Regions from separate parts of the Curvivirga sp. genome, predicted to be linked through region 4. Evidence: riboswitches for the same ligand, from Rfam matches in the RefSeq annotation. Region 4 holds a riboswitch; each other region holds the start of a gene.
What was found. A riboswitch is a leader RNA that binds a small molecule or an ion and turns the genes downstream of it on or off. The one in region 4 is predicted to bind cobalamin.

Region 1 (4,318 bases), 990 kb from region 4:
TTAGGGGATGGTTATGCATCGGTCTCATCTGATCCCCAAATGCAGGCTCAGTTGGCGGGTTTAGTTGCTGCGGTTGCTGTCGCTCTATCCGGCGGGGATGCAGATGCCGTCAATACGGCTAATGCAACAGCCTATGATGCAAACCTTTACAATCGCCAACTTCATACAAAAGAAATCTTGGCGATTAAGGAAAAGGCAGAGGCTTTAGATGGTGTTGATGGTTTGAGCGCAGCGGAATGGCAACAAATCCTCGGTCAGGAAGCCATGCGTTTGAATGATGAAGATAATAGCGAATTATTTACAGCATTATCTGAACGCACCGATTTGTCTGGTGCTACCATTCAAATAGCACAAACAGCTATTTCGGATATGATTGCTGCAAATGATGCGACCTTTATAAACGAATTGGGACAGCAACTAAGCTTCCTATCTGAAAATGACGGAGGTCGTTATTTCTCTGAAGCAGCGATGTTATCGAAGGAAATTAGTCAAAACGCAGAATTTTATAATGTAATTTTAAAAGATTCTATTCCGCCTCAATATGACCAATTGGGTGAATTAATTTCTCCTTCTTCATTATTCCAAGCAAATATTTTTGCTAATGTAACCGATCACCGGGATTTTATCGGTGGGGATAATTACGATGGGAATAATTTCGTCGAAGCGCTCTTTGGATATGAAGATAACCCTACACCTGAACAAATTGTCGCCCGTCAGCAAGAGATGTTGTCTTATGCAAAAACGGCAAATGAAACTTTCGAAGTTATTAACGCGAGACTTGCCAGTGATGATCTAACACCTATCCAGAGAGAACAATTACTTGAGCTTAAATCTGACACACTTGATGTCGCAGTCACGACTCTAGAAGGAATAAGTTACCTTAGAGAAAAAGGAGCAGGTGAAGGTATAGCTGAATTTCTCTCGTCTTCTGCACAGGCCACGCTTTTACTTGTGGCTGATCAGGTTAATCTAGCACTTGATCTGGTTATACCGGAAGAGGCTTTGGGACTTGATTGGGGGGCAGGTGAACAGGCTATGGCAAACAATCAGGCTTTAACGAAAGCACTTGTTAAGCTTGCCTATGAATTAAAAGATGACCCAGTTGGTTTTTTGAATGACGTTATAGATGGCTATTCCAACAGATTTGCTGAAGCTGATAAATTAGAAGCCGCAGGAGATGTGATCGGCGCAGAAAGATTACGTAATAATGCTGAGGCTGAACTTATATCAACTGTTGCTGGACTTGCGGGTACAGCGAAAGCTGTCATAAAATCGGGTTTAAATAAGTTAGATGTACAAGTTGCTACAAATAGATTGCCGGATTTCCAACATGGTATACCACAAGGCGAATATGATGCTATTAATCCCGGTCCACTTGATGATGGTTTGGCAGGAACTTTTTCTGGTGGAAAGTATACGGAAGTTGTTTTAGATAAAGATGTGATCTTACATCGGGCTGGTACAGAGGATACACCTCTAGGACAATTTTTTACGCAAAATTCTCCGGACGGTGTTCTTAAAACAAGAATTGATAGTGCAGTATTACCTGAATGGCCTGGTGGAGGTGCATCGCCAATAGATTCAGCTTTTGAGGTGAAAATCCCCGCAGGAACAAGAGTATATGTGGGTGAAGTTGGTTCGCAAGGAGGAATATATGTTGGTGGAACGCAACAAATCGTGGTTCCTAAACCGTGGTTAATTGAGGGTGTTCAAGTTATTGGGAGTAAACCTCTTCAATGAGTAAGGTAGATATTGAAAAAGCCGAACTATATTTGTCCGAAATGGGAGAGTTATTAGAGAAAAATAATTGTTCTCCATTTTGGGCAAATAAATTGAAATCTCTCGCGGCAAAAAAAACACTGTGTCCAGATGATTTTAGGGTCCAGATTAAAAGTATGTTTGGTGGAATGGGGTCATTGAATGATCTTGTATTATTAGATGATGATGGGAAGGTTGATCGTGATCTTAATATAATCTTTGATGATTTGAGAAAGAAGTTATTTGATGTAATCTAGAGTATTTCCCTCCTTGGGACCCAGATTGAGGCCGCTAAAGCAGTCAATATTGATGCGGGGAATAACCTGACTGTCGATATTTTGGTTGATCAGATCAATGTGCATTACGGGGAAGAATCCAACAAGAAAACCCTAAAAATGATTATTAGGCTCAGTTAAATAAACTAGTTAGTTTGAATACAGGTGGGGAGTTTTCTTCAAAGCCCAGCATGACTTAAGCCTGATCGACAGATAGACTTGATACGAGAATAATAGGGGGTGTCTCGTGATAAAATTAACGCATATCCTTAACAAGCAAGACCTCGCATTTTTGATACATCTTGACGTATGAATTGTGCGTTCTTGTTAATGGTGCAAATTTAATTGACATGAGAATCGTTCTCATTTAACTATTTTTACAGATATTGGTGCTTCAAATTTTGAGGTGAAAAGGGAAATTGGTGAAAATCCAATACTGCCCCCGCAACTGTAAACGGTTAGCGTCGACTGATAATGCCACTGGTAGAAAATCGTCTATTGGGAAGGTTATGTCGAAAAGCAAAGATCCGTATAGTCAGGAGACCTGCCAGTATTAGCGTTACCCGTCCTTCATACGGGGAGGTTTGAAGGCATGGCAACCCATTGTGGTGACGCAACTTGTGTCGCTATGGTGGGAATTAATCAATATATCTGATCAATTTCCAAATAAATATGTGAGATCCGTTTAACTCAGTTACACAGTTAAATGGATTTATATGTTTTCTATAGCTTAATTTTGTTTTGGCTTTGATAGGAAGGCTCCCTCTCAACCTATCGATGATCAAAAAAAGATGTTGGCAAACGTAACACAAAACAATAAATGTTATGTTATAACATATCAAATATATGGAAAGTTCTATGCTATCTAAATTACACAATTTTTCTGCAGCTGGTCTATTAGCTACCACTTTGATTGCGTCCGCAACATTTACTGCTACAAATTTGTCCACGGCTATGGCCGACGAAAATATTATGACAGTTGCCGTGCCTTTTGGCCCTAAAGGTTCCGTGCCTGATCCACGTGCCCGTCAAAATGGCTGGATCAGTAACCGCGCAGGGGTTTCAGAAACACTAATTGGCCTGACCTATGATATGCAACAAGCCCCAAGGCTCGCGGTTTCTTATGATCAAATATCACCGACAGAATGGAAAATTGGATTACGCAAAGGTGTAAAATTCCATGATGGTAGTGCAATGACCGCCCAAGATGTGAAAGCGTCTTTTGAAAAACTTTCTGAAGAAGGTCATTCGGCTCATAATCCACGGCTTGTGAAATTACTTGGTATCAAAGAAATTAAGATTGTAGATGATCACACTCTTGTTTTTGAAACCAATACACCAAATTCTGCTTTTCTTTGGTCTTTAACTGAGCCTTCGGCTGCTGTCATGAAAGAAGGTACTAAGGAACTTCCTTTAATTGGTACTGGGCCTTTTGTCTTCAAGGAAGCTGAAACGGGAAAATTCTATCGTACCGTTGGATTTGATCAGTATTGGGGAGGAAAACCAAATCTAGACGGTCTTGTTTTAGATACAATTCCTGATCCTTCAGTTGCGGCCTTGGCATTGCGTTCTGGTGACGTTGATGTTGTTACAAACTTCAATGAACAAGAATTTGATAAAGTGAAACAAAGCGGTGACTTTAATACCTATGCAACTGAAACTTTACGTCTGTTCTTTATTCAACCCCAAACAGAAAAAGGCCCGTTGAAACACAAAGTTTTGCGTCAGGCAATTTCATTGGGGCTTGATCGTGATTTGATGGTTCAGGTTGCACTGGCAAATGTGGGTGGTGCCGCGTCAAAATCTATCTTCCCACAACAAATGAAATCTTGGGTGAATAAAGCGGTTGACCTTCCGTTCAACGTAGAAAAAGCCAAAGAAATTTTGGATGCTGCAGGTATCAAAGATTCTGATGGCAATGGTATTCGTGAAGTCGATGGTGCAGACATTGTATTGAAAGTTCGCTCATACGAAGGTCGCCCTGCTTTGAAACCGTCTCTGGAAATTACGCAAGCCTTGTTGCAACAAATTGGTATCGGTGCGGAAGTTTCCATGGGTGAATGGGGTGCGAATAATGCATCTCTGGAAGCGGGTGAAATTGATATGCATCTTCAGGCATGGGGTACTGCCCCTCAAGGTGATCCAGACTATTTCCCATCCACACTTGTACAAACGGGGGCAAAGTATAATGTTTCTGGATACAGCAACTCTCTTGTCGATAAGTTGTTAGAACAGGGACGAAATGAGTTTGATAACGAAAAACGCAAAGTCTTCTATGATGAAGT
Region 2 (4,318 bases), 520 kb from region 4:
TGTTGATCTATGTGGGTTATCTATACGTCATTGCAAGGGATGTGACTAGAATAAATCCACATCGTCATCATCCCCATCTGTATCATTTGCAGAGGCGTGATGAGCAGCCTCACTATCGGCTTCAGGGAATTGTTCTAAAAAGATTTGTAACGTATGCGTTTCACTTGCAGGTATATTAAATTCTAAATGTACACCTTTATTAGAAATGCGATATACCGTGCCTTCAATTACGTTTACCAGGCCGTCCAATTTAAGTGTGAAAGGCATCCCTTCGTTAAGCGGAATAGGTAAAGGTGGCATTAATGCGCCACCTACCGAGATATCGATGAAATTAGTTTTATAATCCATTCCATCTATCGCTAAGTCTACTTCGAAAGGGAGGGTATAACGAGTATGTTCTCTGCGATTGCCAATAGCTGATTGACGCAGGTTCCCCATCAATTCTGTTAGACGGGATGTCATATTATCCACATCTTTTGCAGATTGTTCGGCTGTATTTCGGACTTCTTGTGACATTTCATTGGTTGTGGTCACAGCTTCCAGAATTTCAGCAGATGATTGGGATACCCCTTGCGATCCTTTTGCTGCTTCCATAATACGATCTGTAATGTCATTTGTCGCGGCAATTTGAACGTCTACTGTTTCTTGGATAGATGTTGAGATGTTATCTATCTGACTAACAACTTCTGTAATTTCTTCAATCGCAACAACGGAATCTCCTGTTGCACTCTGAACGTTTGAAATTTGTGTTTGAATTTCATCAGTGGCTTTTGCCGTTTGATTGGCAAGATTTTTAACTTCTGAGGCGACCACAGCGAAGCCTTTTCCGGCTTCACCAGCACGGGCAGCTTCAATTGTTGCATTGAGGGCTAATAAGTTTGTCTGTTCAGCGATTTCAGTAATGATGGTTACGACATCCCCAATACGATTAGCCGCTTCAGATAAACTTTGAATGCTTTCTCTCGTAGAGTTTGATTTGAGAACCGCTTCGCGTGCGACAGAGGCCGCCTGAGATACTTTTTGACCAATATCATTAATATCAGTTTGCAACTGTTTGGTTTCGTCTGCGGCTATGTCAACTGAATTACCAACATTCTGAGAGATATCAGCTAATTCTTTCATGCGGGCAGAAGCTGTATCTGCTTTACTGGACATTTGTTCAGAAACAAATTTGAGTAAGGAAACATTTTGGGCAACGTTTACACCTGTTTCCTTGACTTGCTGATCTAGGCCTTCTGCGATGCCTACGAGTTCTTCGTTTAGTGATCTTTGTTCTTCGTCTTTGGCTTTGAATTCCTTTGCTAAGAACTGATCAATAGCAAAGAAGTTTTGTTGTATAAGTTCAACGGAACGCACGAAATCAGAATGTGGATCCCCGTATTTTTCAAAATTAATATCGCGCTTACCTGCGGATATTTCTTCCAAGTCTTTAATAAGACTGACTGTTCTTTGATACACACGAAAGAAGTAATAGCATATCGCGATGGTTGCGCATGCAGCTATAACTGCAAATCCAATACCTACAATCCAGTCGACTGCTAGAAAGCTATATATGGTTAGAACCCATCCTAACATGGATGCAATCAGTAGAGTTATTGTTATCGTTTTTGATGCAGAATTCATAACCGCCCCCAGCGAAATAATCCCTTGATGAATATAAGAAATTCATCTTCCTGAACATAATGTATTATTGATGAAACTAAATTTATTCGCAACAATAAGATGATTTCTTTTAAAAATGATTAATTTTTGTCGCATATGATAAAATAATTTTTGCTGACTTATTTAATTTGTCATACATAAATTTTACGGTGCCTATTTGATAGGAAAAGGGAATTTGGTGCTGCTATTATAGCAAATTCCAAAGCTGCCCCCGCAACTGTAGTTGATCGTTCCCATAATGGATAAGTATGGGGAATTTGATACAGGCCACTGAAATTTTCTTTAAGGGAATTTGGGAAGGCGTATCTATAGATCAAAAGCCAGGAAACCTGCCGTGATTTGTGTTAACTCTCATCGGGCGGGGTGCCCCGGAAGGAATATTATGTATCAGAATACATCTGGCTCTATGTCATCTAACGCATCTATGATAATGGCGCGTGAAGTTTTTATGCATTGGATTTTAACAATGCCTGTTAATGCGTCTCCTGCGGTGGAAGCGCAAAAAGTTCTTGAAAAACAAGATAGTCCGCTGGAAAATCTTCCCAAAGAAGTACAAAAAGATCTTCGTCATATGTTACGTCAGGTTGCAGAAAATATTGCAGCTATTCCTAAAAGGCGTCGACGTAATCGCCAGTTAGCGAACTGATTTCAGGGCTTCTAACTTAATAGCCTATCTATGATAGGTTATTAATCTGATTAATCTAATATTAATTGCTAGCCATCTTCGCAAAAATCTGTTCCAATCTTCGTAAATAATAAAAAAAGCCTAGCCAAAACCATTCAAGGGAAAGTTTGTTGGAGTGTGGTTTTGGTTCAATAGGGAGATGAAGAATTGACCGAAGCTAATCAGGTTGAAACTGTTGATAAAAGGCAACAGGCCGAAAGGGCTGCCTTTACGGCTCTTAGAGATTTAGGAACATTAAAAAATACCATTCGGGGTGAGTTTGAGGGCACCGTACACCATGTACAAGAAGCAAGTGCCGAAGCTGAAGCTTATTCTGTAGAAGTTTCCAAAGCAATTGATGCTGTTAGGGCGTTATCAGAAACGGCGCGTTCTGGCGCAGTGGAAGCGACGCAAAATGTAGAAGCTATGGCTGCGGCTACTGAAGAGATGAATGTCTCAATTGGTGTTGTTGGGGATCAAATTCAAAAAACTGCACAACGCGCACATGGGGCGGCAAATGATGCGCATGCAGCAGGTGATGTTATTGAGCGGCTCGTTTCGGCATCAGATAAAATTGGTGATGTGGTGAAGTTGATTGCAGGTATTGCCGGCCAAACGAATCTACTAGCTTTAAATGCAACCATTGAAGCGGCAAGGGCTGGTGATGCAGGTAAAGGGTTTGCAGTTGTAGCTGGTGAAGTGAAAAGTCTAGCGAGCCAAACCGCAGATGCGACAAAAGATATCACGGATCAGATTTCAGAGATTCAATCCGTCACCAAACAGGTTGTTGATGCAATTCAGAATATTTCATCTGCTATTCAGGAAGTGGAAGAATATACAAGTGAAGTCAATCATACAGTTGGTGAACAGGTAGAGGCCGTTCAGGAAATTGGCCAAAATGCTCAACGGGCGGCCTTGAGTACAAGTAATGTAACGGAAGCCATTGAAAATCTATCTGCAGAAATGGCGAATGTTGAGGCCACGTGCGATAACCAACATAGTAAGTCGAAAGAAGTGCACGATCAGGTTGTGCAAATGGAACTGCGTTTAGCTGTTGCTTTAGAAGAAGATGACACAACCGAAAATCATATGCTTAGTCATATTCCTTTTTCCATGCGAGGACGTGTTGAGGGTATAGGCGTATTTGATGTGCAGAATCTTGCAGATACAGGGGGATATGTATTTGAGCCTTTCGCAAGTATGTTAGCCCATAAATCTGTGACGGTAGAGTTAATGCCGGGCTTGCGTATAACAATGAGCTTTGGTGAGCTAAGAGACGAGAAAGTTTACGGTGAGATCGCGCCCGAAGATCAGTCAAAAGTGATACGGTTTATTCAATCTGAAAATGTTATGGATCAGCCTTATATAAGTTTAAATGCGGAAGCCGCAGGGCGAATTTCTAATGCATTTGAAGAGGGGATACGTCGGGGCGAAATCAGTGTCGAGGAATTGTTTGATACAAGCTACATCCCTGTAGAAGGCTCCGATCCTCAACAACATATGACCAAATATATTTCTTTTGTGGATAAGGTGTTGCCGACGATACAGGAGCCTGTCTTAGAGTTTGACGACAAGGTTGTCTTCTGTGCAGCTGTTGATATGAATGGGTATCTGCCAACTCATAATGTGATTTACAATAAGGCACAAAAACCAGATGATCCCGTGTGGAATGCAGGGAATTGTCGTAATCGTCGTATCTTTGCAGATCGTACTGGCGCCGCTGCTGGTGCCAATAAACAACCCTATCTAGTTCAAAGTTACCTGCGTGATATGGGCGGTGGTAGTTATGTCCTTATGAAAGATTTGGTAACCCCAATTATGGTGCAGGGGCGCCAATGGGGTAATCTACGTATTGGATACAAGCCTAGGTAAATACATTATAAGAGCAGCTTCCTATTTATCAAAATAGGAAGCGTTCTGACCACGCAGTTCTTTCATCACCCAAATAGACAGCGCGAATGTAATTGCTGCTCCTGCTTGATGGGTAACAGC
Region 3 (4,318 bases), 2.2 Mb from region 4:
TTTATTGGCTGGCTCCAAACCGAATAAAGTAGCGAGATCAGGCCCTAAAAAAGCGGCTATAACTGTTTCAAAGGTAATCGCTGTACTACCTGTTGCAATTCCATATGGCATGGCGACGGCCAGGACGAGCCCAGCCGCAACACATACCAATGCAAATGGAAATCTGCGAATAACCATCAGAAGCTTTCAGGATTCATCGCAGCAGCGATTTTGCGAATAGCTTCAATATTTGCAGGTCCTGGTGTTAATTCGGCATAACGTAATGCAACAAAACGCCCGTTTTTAACGGCATCTGTTTCACTCATGACTGGATGAGATTTTAAGAAATCCATCAAGCCAGCGGCACCACTACCATCTTGGCTATAATCTAATAAAACTAAAAATTCTGGATTTCTGGAAGCAACGGTTTCCCAGTTTGCACGTCCCCAGCTTGTGTCCATATCGTCTAAAATGTTTTTACCACCTGCAGCTTCGATCATTGCTGTGGGGATTGCGTATTTGCCCGCTGTAAACGGTTTTTCATCACCACTGTCATATAGAAACACACGTGTTCCAGCATTTTCACCAACAGCTTCTTTGATGCTTGCAAGTTCTTTTTTCCAACCATCAACTAAAGCGTCGGCTTCTTGTTCTTTGTCAAAAACTTTACCAAGGCGTAGCATGTCATCAAATAACAAATCCATAGACGCAGCTTTTTTGTTTTTATCTAAATGAACACAGCTTTCTGTGAGTTCTAGTGTTTGAATACCATGCTGAGATAGAATATCAGGTGTTACTTCACCGCCCGGTTTCATGCCATAATACCAACCTGCAACAAACAAATCAGGTTCAGCCGCCAATAAGTTTTCCAATGAAGGATATTTAGGGGCAAGCTCAGGAACGCCACCTAATTTTTCAAGAAGGGCAGGGCCTTCAGTTTTGTACCAGCCAGTTACGCCTGTTACACCAACCATTTTGTCTTGTAGATTAAGAGCCATCGCCATCTCATTCATATTTAAGTCATGAACGATAACTTTGCTTGGCGCTGTGTCGAAGGTCACCTCACGACCACAACTATCGACCGTTATATTATCAGCCATAGCGACTTGTGCACCAATGAGCAAAGGTGCTGCTAATAATGCAGAAAGAGCAAAAGACTTACGCATATGTAAATTCCTTTTCAGTTTGTATATCAGTTTCTAAGTGAGGAGCCTCATAAACCCGGAGAGGCTTTCCGGTAACAGGATGGAGGACATCAAGAGTTTCCATTCCAAATACATCCCGTACAATAGCAGGAGATAAGCTTTCTGATGGGGATCCATCAGATATAATTTTTCCTTGTCGAACAACAATCACACGATCCGCAAAATCATGTACGAGAGATAAATCATGTAATACAGCGATGACGGTTGAAGGTAAGCCTTTGACCAATTTGAGGATGTCTGCTCTAGCCCGTAAATCAAGGTGATTGGTCGGTTCGTCCAGCAACAACAATTCTGGCTGTTGTGCAATAGCACGTGCTAGGGAGGTACGTTGCCGTTCTCCGCCAGATAATGTTTGAATTGTTTGATCTTTGAACTTTTCTAAGCCACAAATTTGAATGGCTCTATCAATTTGATCTCTGTCTTCCTTGGCTTTTGAGGAATGTTGATGAGGAATACGACCCAGAGACACATATTCTTCTACAGATAGTAGAGGTTCAATTTGTTCAGATTGTGCCATGACCGCCATTAACTGCGCGCGCTTAAGAGGTGGAATGGCGGATAAAGGCATATCATGCAATTTGATCTCACCCATAGCTGGATTTAATCTGCCGGATAGATGTTTTTGCAATATTGATTTACCTGCGCCATTGGGACCAACAATGGCTATTTTCTCTCCTATTTTTACAGTAAGGGATACGCTATCCAATAGTATCTTGCCTTTTGTATCTTTGAAGCCAAGTTTATTGCAGGAGAGTATAGTCATTTGCGGTTTCATGATTGATGACCTTTGTCTTTCAGCTCAAATATGCTGGCAGGAATTCGGGCAATTGTTTTTTTATAGAGAGCTTTGGGGCGTTCTGATGCATTCGTCCAACCATTCGGCCGATTTTTGTATTGCATAGTGAATTCAGTTAAGGCTTTCACATCTTCATCTGAAGAGATATGTCCGAATAGATAGCTCGCTTTTCCAGTATCCGTGATGCCAACAGAAATTGAGTGCTCACATGCAGCCAAGCATTTAACTTGCTGTATTTTGATATCATTATCCAGTCCCGCTTGTAAGCGTTCAACGAGTTGGGTTGGGCTTAAATTTTCAATGTTTTTGGATTTACAATGTGAACAAACGGATATGATCATTACATCACCATATACCGATGTAAATTAGCACATAGACATTGCCCATTTAACTTTTGGGAATTTCTAATAAGGCTTACATCATTACCCAAACAGATATGGGGTTTTTGATGCTCAGCCTCTAAAAGCAGGAAACGCATTTATTGACCTCCCCGGCACACCTCGTCCGGATTAAGTTATATATGCGGCAGGTCTCCTGGCTGACAGATCTGACGTTTCCCCATCCTTCCCAATCAAAATAGATCAGTGGTTTATAGGGTTCACTTTCTGCTTACAGTTGCGAGGGCAGCTTCGGCTTTGGCTTCTGATGAATACACCGCACCGTATTCCCTTTTAATCTCAAATCAGTTTTCTTCATTGAGAACCGTAGAGCCTACTTACAGAAAATTGAAAATGAGCTCAAGAAGAAAATTATTCGCATTCTAAACTAGGAGGAGAAGTAACACTCATGCGCGAATTGCAATATTCAGACGATTTCTTGCGGTTTTATGCGTGGAATCTGATATATTTCATGAAATTACGCAGACTCTACTTGACCTGAAGCGGTTGTTTTGGCTAAGCTTTTAAAAGTTATGATGATTTTTCAGTGCCATAGAGCTAAAGGTGTAATTGAAAAATCGTTTGAAGCAGGGTCGAAGGCAAATTATTCGTTGCACTCATTGCACCTTTGACATGGGATTATACAACTGGAGCCCGACATGACACGTTCAGAACTGATCGCTCGTATTGCTCAACAAAATCCGCATTTGTATCATCGCGATGTTGAGCGCATTGTCACCACCATCTTTGATGAAATTACCGATGCCTTATGTCAGGGCGACCGTGTTGAGTTACGCGGATTTGGTGCCTTTTCCGTAAAACATCGTGAAGCGCGTGTTGGTCGTAATCCGCGTACAGGTGAATCTGTAAGTGTTGATGCAAAGGCGGTTCCATTCTTTAAGACAGGTAAACTTTTGCGTGAACGCCTAAATGGCGATGACGAATAACTTAAAGATTTTCCTCTTCTATGTCCTGTGATAAGCTTCTTTCGTCGGGGAAGAAGCTTTCCTAGTTTTTCATTATATCTCATAAGGATGTCTGTATATGCGTATCATCAATTGGATTCTATTGTTTCCATTGGTTTTGATCGCAATATCCTTCGCGGTTTCGAATCGCGGAGCGACTGAACTTACGCTTTGGCCATTTCCTTTTTCCGTTGAAATGCCATTGGTGTTATTCGGCTTTATTATGATGTTAATTGGTTTTCTAGCTGGTGGTTTCGCAAGTTGGATGGCTGGGCAGAATAAACGTAAAGAAGCACGTGATACCCGTAAAAAAGCCAACGCTTTAGATAAAGAAGTCCAATCTTTACGATCTGAATTAAAAACTGAAAAACAGTTAGAGACTGAAATCAATGAGGCTGTTCTCCCTGTTCCTTCTGATACAGAAAAACTGCCAGCGCATTCAAAATGGTCTGCAAGTAATTAAAGTACTTTCCTCACAATAAGTTGAGACAGAGTTTATGCCTTTTTAGGGCGAAGTATCTCTATACTCTTCCTAAATAAATATTAATTTTAGGCGGAGACACATCTATGCTAAAAGACGCATTATTGAAATGTCTGGATCAAGTTCTGGATATTATTTCAATTGTGGAGGGGTTAGAGCAGGATCATCAACAAGAAGTATATGTAGAAGTCGGAATTGGGAGACATATTCGCCATATTGCAGACCATCTTCAAGCATTTATACCTGCTGTTGAGAGTGGCGTTCTTGATTATAACCTCCGTCGTCGTGGCCATAGTTGTGAAGAAAATGTTGTGTCAGCCCGTGAGATGCTAGAGGCGCTTTACATCAATATCCAACAAGTTTCCTTTAGAGAGCAAGATCTTGAAGTGATTTCGGAAATTGATGTTTCAGCTTGCCAAACCAGCAGTTTTAAATCGAATGTATCTCGCGAAGTACTATATCTTATCAATCATACAATTCATCATACCGCATACATTAGTTTGCTTGCTAAGACC
Region 4 (4,318 bases):
TTTGTTGTGACTTCTGTCTCTGTTGGACTGATGGGGGTGACACGGAAAACAATTGAATGATCTGCAAGGAAATGATTCCAAGTCGTCGGATAATGGAATTTTAACAATGTACCTGCATCTGCAAATGGTGATCGGCCTAGCCATTTATTAACGGCTGATTTTGTGTCCATGGTATAGCTTTCAGCCCCATCTTTTAAAGGCATTCTTGCTAAACGGAATTGTCCATCCGTATGAATGTAAAATTGAGATTTCATTCCAACAGCTTCACATCTATCGAAATGAGCTTGCAACCTTTCAGGTGGGGTATTGCCTTCAATCTTGGTCACAACGGGATCATCTGGAAAACTTCGGCATAGGGCAGGATGATTACCGCCACAATGATAACATTCGCGATTATTTTCCCATACTAATTTCCAATTTCCTTTTTCAACAATTGTGCTTTCATAAGCGACTTTCGCATTTTCCAGCTCATGTGGTTCTAGATATGGTTCTGCAATGAACTTGAATTCGTCAAAATTGGGTGCATTTTCCGCAAGGCATATATAAACAAGACCTGCGACCGTTCGACAATGCACAGTTTTCAATCCATGTTGGGTTGGGTCAAAATCTGGTCCCATATCACGTGCCCACATAAGGGAACCATCTAATTCATAAGTCCATTGATGATAAGGGCATACAAGTTTGGGGGCAGTACCTTTCGCAACTTTACAAATGACAGATCCGCGATGTCTGCATGTATTGTGAAAAGCGCGTATTTGCTGATCTGCTCCCCTGACAATGATTACATTATATTCGCCAATTTTATAAGTTACGAAATTGCCTGTTTTGGGAATTTCACAACTAGGTATTGCAAATAGCCATTCTCTGTAATGAATGTTTGCTAAGTCATGATTGAAAATCTCTGGATCCGTATAAAATGGACGTTCCAAAGAATAATTCATGCGTCGCGTATTTAGTAAATTTTGAATATCGGTCACTTCGTCTCTCCTGCTGTTTCAGCTCTCATTCACGCCAGCAAAAGAAGACACATGGATAAACGCATTTAGGGCGCATCTATCTATTGTGCCATCATCGCCGCCCGCGATTTGGCAAGTTAAACGAGGCTGGTTTCCGGACTTCGAAGGGGAGATGTGGATAAAGGCCTTCCCGGGAAACCCTATCCCAGTGGCTACTTCTTTATCCTACCTTCATTACCGTTGCGGGGGCAGTGTCGGCCTTTCACCGACTTCCCAATTATCTTAAAGACGTAATATCTTTAAGCACCTCATATGGTGAAAATTTAGAAAAAATCCGGAGAGAGGTTCTTCTGTAAACGACTACGAAAACGTTATTCGCGACGATTATCTAGAAACTATATCGATTTATTGACTGATTTCTTTTTTAGAGTCTGTGATAAAAGCTTTATCATTCGTTTGGTGGATTCTTGAAAAGGCGCTAGATATGCATAAGACAGGCTATGTATCTTATTTGATGTGTTTTTATTGCCAAAAGTGATTTTTTCCGGGGCGCTGGAGGCAAGTACTAGACTTCCTCCCAACCAATCCCATATGGCGAGGACAACACCAAAGTTTTTATCGTAATGTCTGACATTGTTGGAATGATGAATTTGGTGTTGCGCAGGCGAAATAAAGAGTTTTTCTAACCAGTTTCCATAGGTGATGCGAACATGAGAATGGCGTAAATTAGATCCGGTAATGTTGAACAGGAAAATGATAAAGTTAGCCCCCAAAATATCGATTAAGGTCACATTTAATCCGAAGAAGAAAATAAAAAGCGCAATCACGAAACCTTGAATAAGAACAGCCCGGACACTGAAAAGAAGCGCTTCAACAGGATGAATTCTATAGACTGTGAATGGGGTAAGTTTCTCCGCATCGTGATGGATTTTATGGAACTGCCATAAAAAATGATTGCGATGCATTAAGCGATGTAACCAATATTTGGAAGCATCATCAAACAAAAAAATCAAGAATGTAAAAGACAAGCTAACGGCCCAATCCGGTAAGGTGCCTGCAACTGAAGGTCGACCGTTAAAGATCACGTGAAATTCTTCAAACAAATATGTGGCGACGGCCAGTTTCGTTAAAAGGATAGGCGCCATAAGCAGCATAAAAATACGATTGATTACGAAAATACTATAATCCAATCGGGCAGATTTACTGAACCAGATATCTTTGGAAAAGAAACTTTGCCAGAAGCTTTTAATTTTTTGTCGAGAGACTAAACAATATAGGATGATTAGCGGAACAGACGCGGCAAGATATCCCACAAAAATTCGTTTCTGTGGTGAAAATAACGGGCTGATTGCATCCCAAAGTATAGTTGTAAATGATCCTAGTTCCATGGCGGTAAAATAGAACAGGCAGGTAAATTCTGAAAGAAAATACCTGCCTGATTCTAAACTATTTTATGACGATATTAGTCGGTTTCAGCGGAAAGTGCGTCACCCAAGCTATCTGTCAAAGCAGCCATTTCGCCTGTTACGTCATTAGACTTAGCTTTCAAGCCAAATGTTTCATCAAGCAATTTTTGGACGCGTGCCATATGAAGCATGTAAATGCCCCATTCCATTGTTTCACCGCTTAGGTAATCACCATTTGCAGAGATGTCGGAAACTTGCTCATTGTTCAATGTCAATGGGCTGTAACCGATCAAACGGTTCAATTGAGTTGCTGTTGCAGCTAGGTTGTTACGACCTGTTTGCAGCGCCAAAGCAAAGCCTTTCAACTCACCCCAATGTTTCACATAAGCTTTCCAGGCTTTTGTTACATCACCACCAGATTCTTTGATGGTTTGAAGCTTTTGCATGTCTTTATATACGGAACCCGCATATTTAAATGTTGCTTCCGCTAAAACTTTTTCCCAGTTGCTTTCGATGACAGATGCATATTTTTTCAACTGGTCACGTTGTGCATCTGTAAGTTTTTCGCCATTTGCATCTGCGATCAACTGACGACCATCGATGAAGGCTTTGGTGATTGTGTGCAAGTAGTTAGACTTACCACCTTTATCAGCACCCGCAGCATAATATGCAGGACCGAACACCATTTCAGATTTCATGTTTACTTTGCCATCGCCATTCGCGTCGGCAAGTTTCAACACACTTACAGGATCATCAGATTTGCTGCCAAGTTTCGCGATGCCGTAAACTTCTTTTGGAGAAAGAGACAATGTATGAGCCGGTGCACCGAAATAGCCGAATGCTTCATCCCATGCATGCTCTTTACCTGTGTAATACGCGCCATCTTTATATGGTTTGTCATTTGGTTTTTTATCGGCAGATAATTTTTCATCCAAATAATTATCAACAGCTTGGTTGTACATAACCGCGCCCATCAAGAATTTGGAGATCAATTGTGGGTAATTGTAACCAGCTTTAAGATCTTCACCTTTATTGGCAGAAGATGCTTTATCGATCCAGAAAGTTACAAGTTCTGCACCAGTCATACCATTTGGCATACCTGTTACAACGCCGGAATATGTTTTACCAGCTAGGTTTTTCTTTTTACTGATGGAATCAACATCTGTTTCAGCAATGATGAAATCACCTTTGGTTTTAGGCGCGATGATTGCACGACCTGCGTCTTTACCCTCAAAGTAAGACATCATCTGAGCTTTTAATTCTTCGTTTGGTTGGCCGTTACCTTTACCAGCCAATTTTTTCAAAGAATCATGCAAAACCTGACGTGCGATTTGACCTGTATAAGCAACAGATGTTTTTTTATCGCCTTCATAGCCTTTAACTGTTACCGGGAAACCGGAATATACTGGCTCACCGGCAAGAACGGTGGAAGACAGCAATGACACAGAGAGTGCTGTAGCCCCTAATTTAACCAAAAGTTTCATGTCTTTAATCCTACAACTTATTCATTGGTAGTTAATTTGATGTAAATGCTATCTATCACGCATCATAAATAACAGCAAGAAAATAAGAATTACTCGCATTCGCATTTTTCTGTGGTGAAAACCTTAGTTTGTATGGTTTTGACCTTATTGGAGAATGGATATTTTTTGTTCTTTTTATAGTTGCTTTTTAGATGCAGATGAAATGATATTTATTTTATCTTTATATAACTATTTCAAATGGTTAGTATGTTGATAGAAAATTTCATTAGAAAAACTAATCATAGCCATGGAATTTCTCTATTTAACGCCTCGGTTTCTGTCATTAGACTGTCATCAACCGGATTTAAGTTTCCGCACGATAAAAATAGACAGTGGATGTGTTGGGATCATGGCAAAACTTATCACGATCATGATTGATGGGATTAGCGCCGATTTGTTTGAGCGTCACCGCAAATTCATGCCTAATCTTGAC

Region 1: another riboswitch for cobalamin. It lies ahead of ACOQOA_RS11465 (ABC transporter substrate-binding protein); the one in region 4 lies ahead of ACOQOA_RS16165 (aromatic ring-hydroxylating oxygenase subunit alpha).
Region 2: another riboswitch for cobalamin. It lies ahead of ACOQOA_RS13680 (hypothetical protein); the one in region 4 lies ahead of ACOQOA_RS16165 (aromatic ring-hydroxylating oxygenase subunit alpha).
Region 3: another riboswitch for cobalamin. It lies ahead of ACOQOA_RS06040 (DUF1636 family protein); the one in region 4 lies ahead of ACOQOA_RS16165 (aromatic ring-hydroxylating oxygenase subunit alpha).

What each region holds. Positions count from the first base shown of each region.
Region 1 is NZ_CBDCOT010000009.1:1,266,000-1,270,317, forward strand. Features, by position in the region: gene ACOQOA_RS11455 (DUF637 domain-containing protein) at 1-1,740, shown strand, start outside; gene ACOQOA_RS11460 (DUF6966 domain-containing protein) at 1,737-2,015, shown strand; cobalamin riboswitch at 2,404-2,600, shown strand; gene ACOQOA_RS11465 (ABC transporter substrate-binding protein) at 2,892-4,318, shown strand, end outside.
Region 2 is NZ_CBDCOT010000009.1:1,738,619-1,742,936, forward strand. Features, by position in the region: gene ACOQOA_RS13675 (methyl-accepting chemotaxis protein) at 46-1,623, opposite strand; cobalamin riboswitch at 1,793-2,014, shown strand; gene ACOQOA_RS13680 (hypothetical protein) at 2,045-2,308, shown strand; gene ACOQOA_RS13685 (methyl-accepting chemotaxis protein) at 2,495-4,198, shown strand; gene ACOQOA_RS13690 (COX15/CtaA family protein) at 4,220-4,318, opposite strand, start outside.
Region 3 is NZ_CBDCOT010000009.1:107,017-111,334, reverse strand. Features, by position in the region: gene ACOQOA_RS06055 (FecCD family ABC transporter permease) at 1-177, opposite strand, end outside; gene ACOQOA_RS06050 (ABC transporter substrate-binding protein) at 177-1,145, opposite strand; gene ACOQOA_RS06045 (ABC transporter ATP-binding protein) at 1,138-1,959, opposite strand; gene ACOQOA_RS06040 (DUF1636 family protein) at 1,956-2,321, opposite strand; cobalamin riboswitch at 2,487-2,702, opposite strand; gene ihfB (integration host factor subunit beta) at 3,017-3,304, shown strand; gene ACOQOA_RS06030 (LapA family protein) at 3,402-3,785, shown strand; gene ACOQOA_RS06025 (hypothetical protein) at 3,890-4,318, shown strand, end outside.
Region 4 is NZ_CBDCOT010000009.1:2,260,472-2,264,789, forward strand. Features, by position in the region: gene ACOQOA_RS16165 (aromatic ring-hydroxylating oxygenase subunit alpha) at 1-977, opposite strand, end outside; cobalamin riboswitch at 1,084-1,282, opposite strand; gene ACOQOA_RS16170 (sterol desaturase family protein) at 1,352-2,344, opposite strand; gene ACOQOA_RS16175 (DUF4856 domain-containing protein) at 2,419-3,846, opposite strand; gene ACOQOA_RS16180 (alkaline phosphatase family protein) at 4,235-4,318, shown strand, end outside.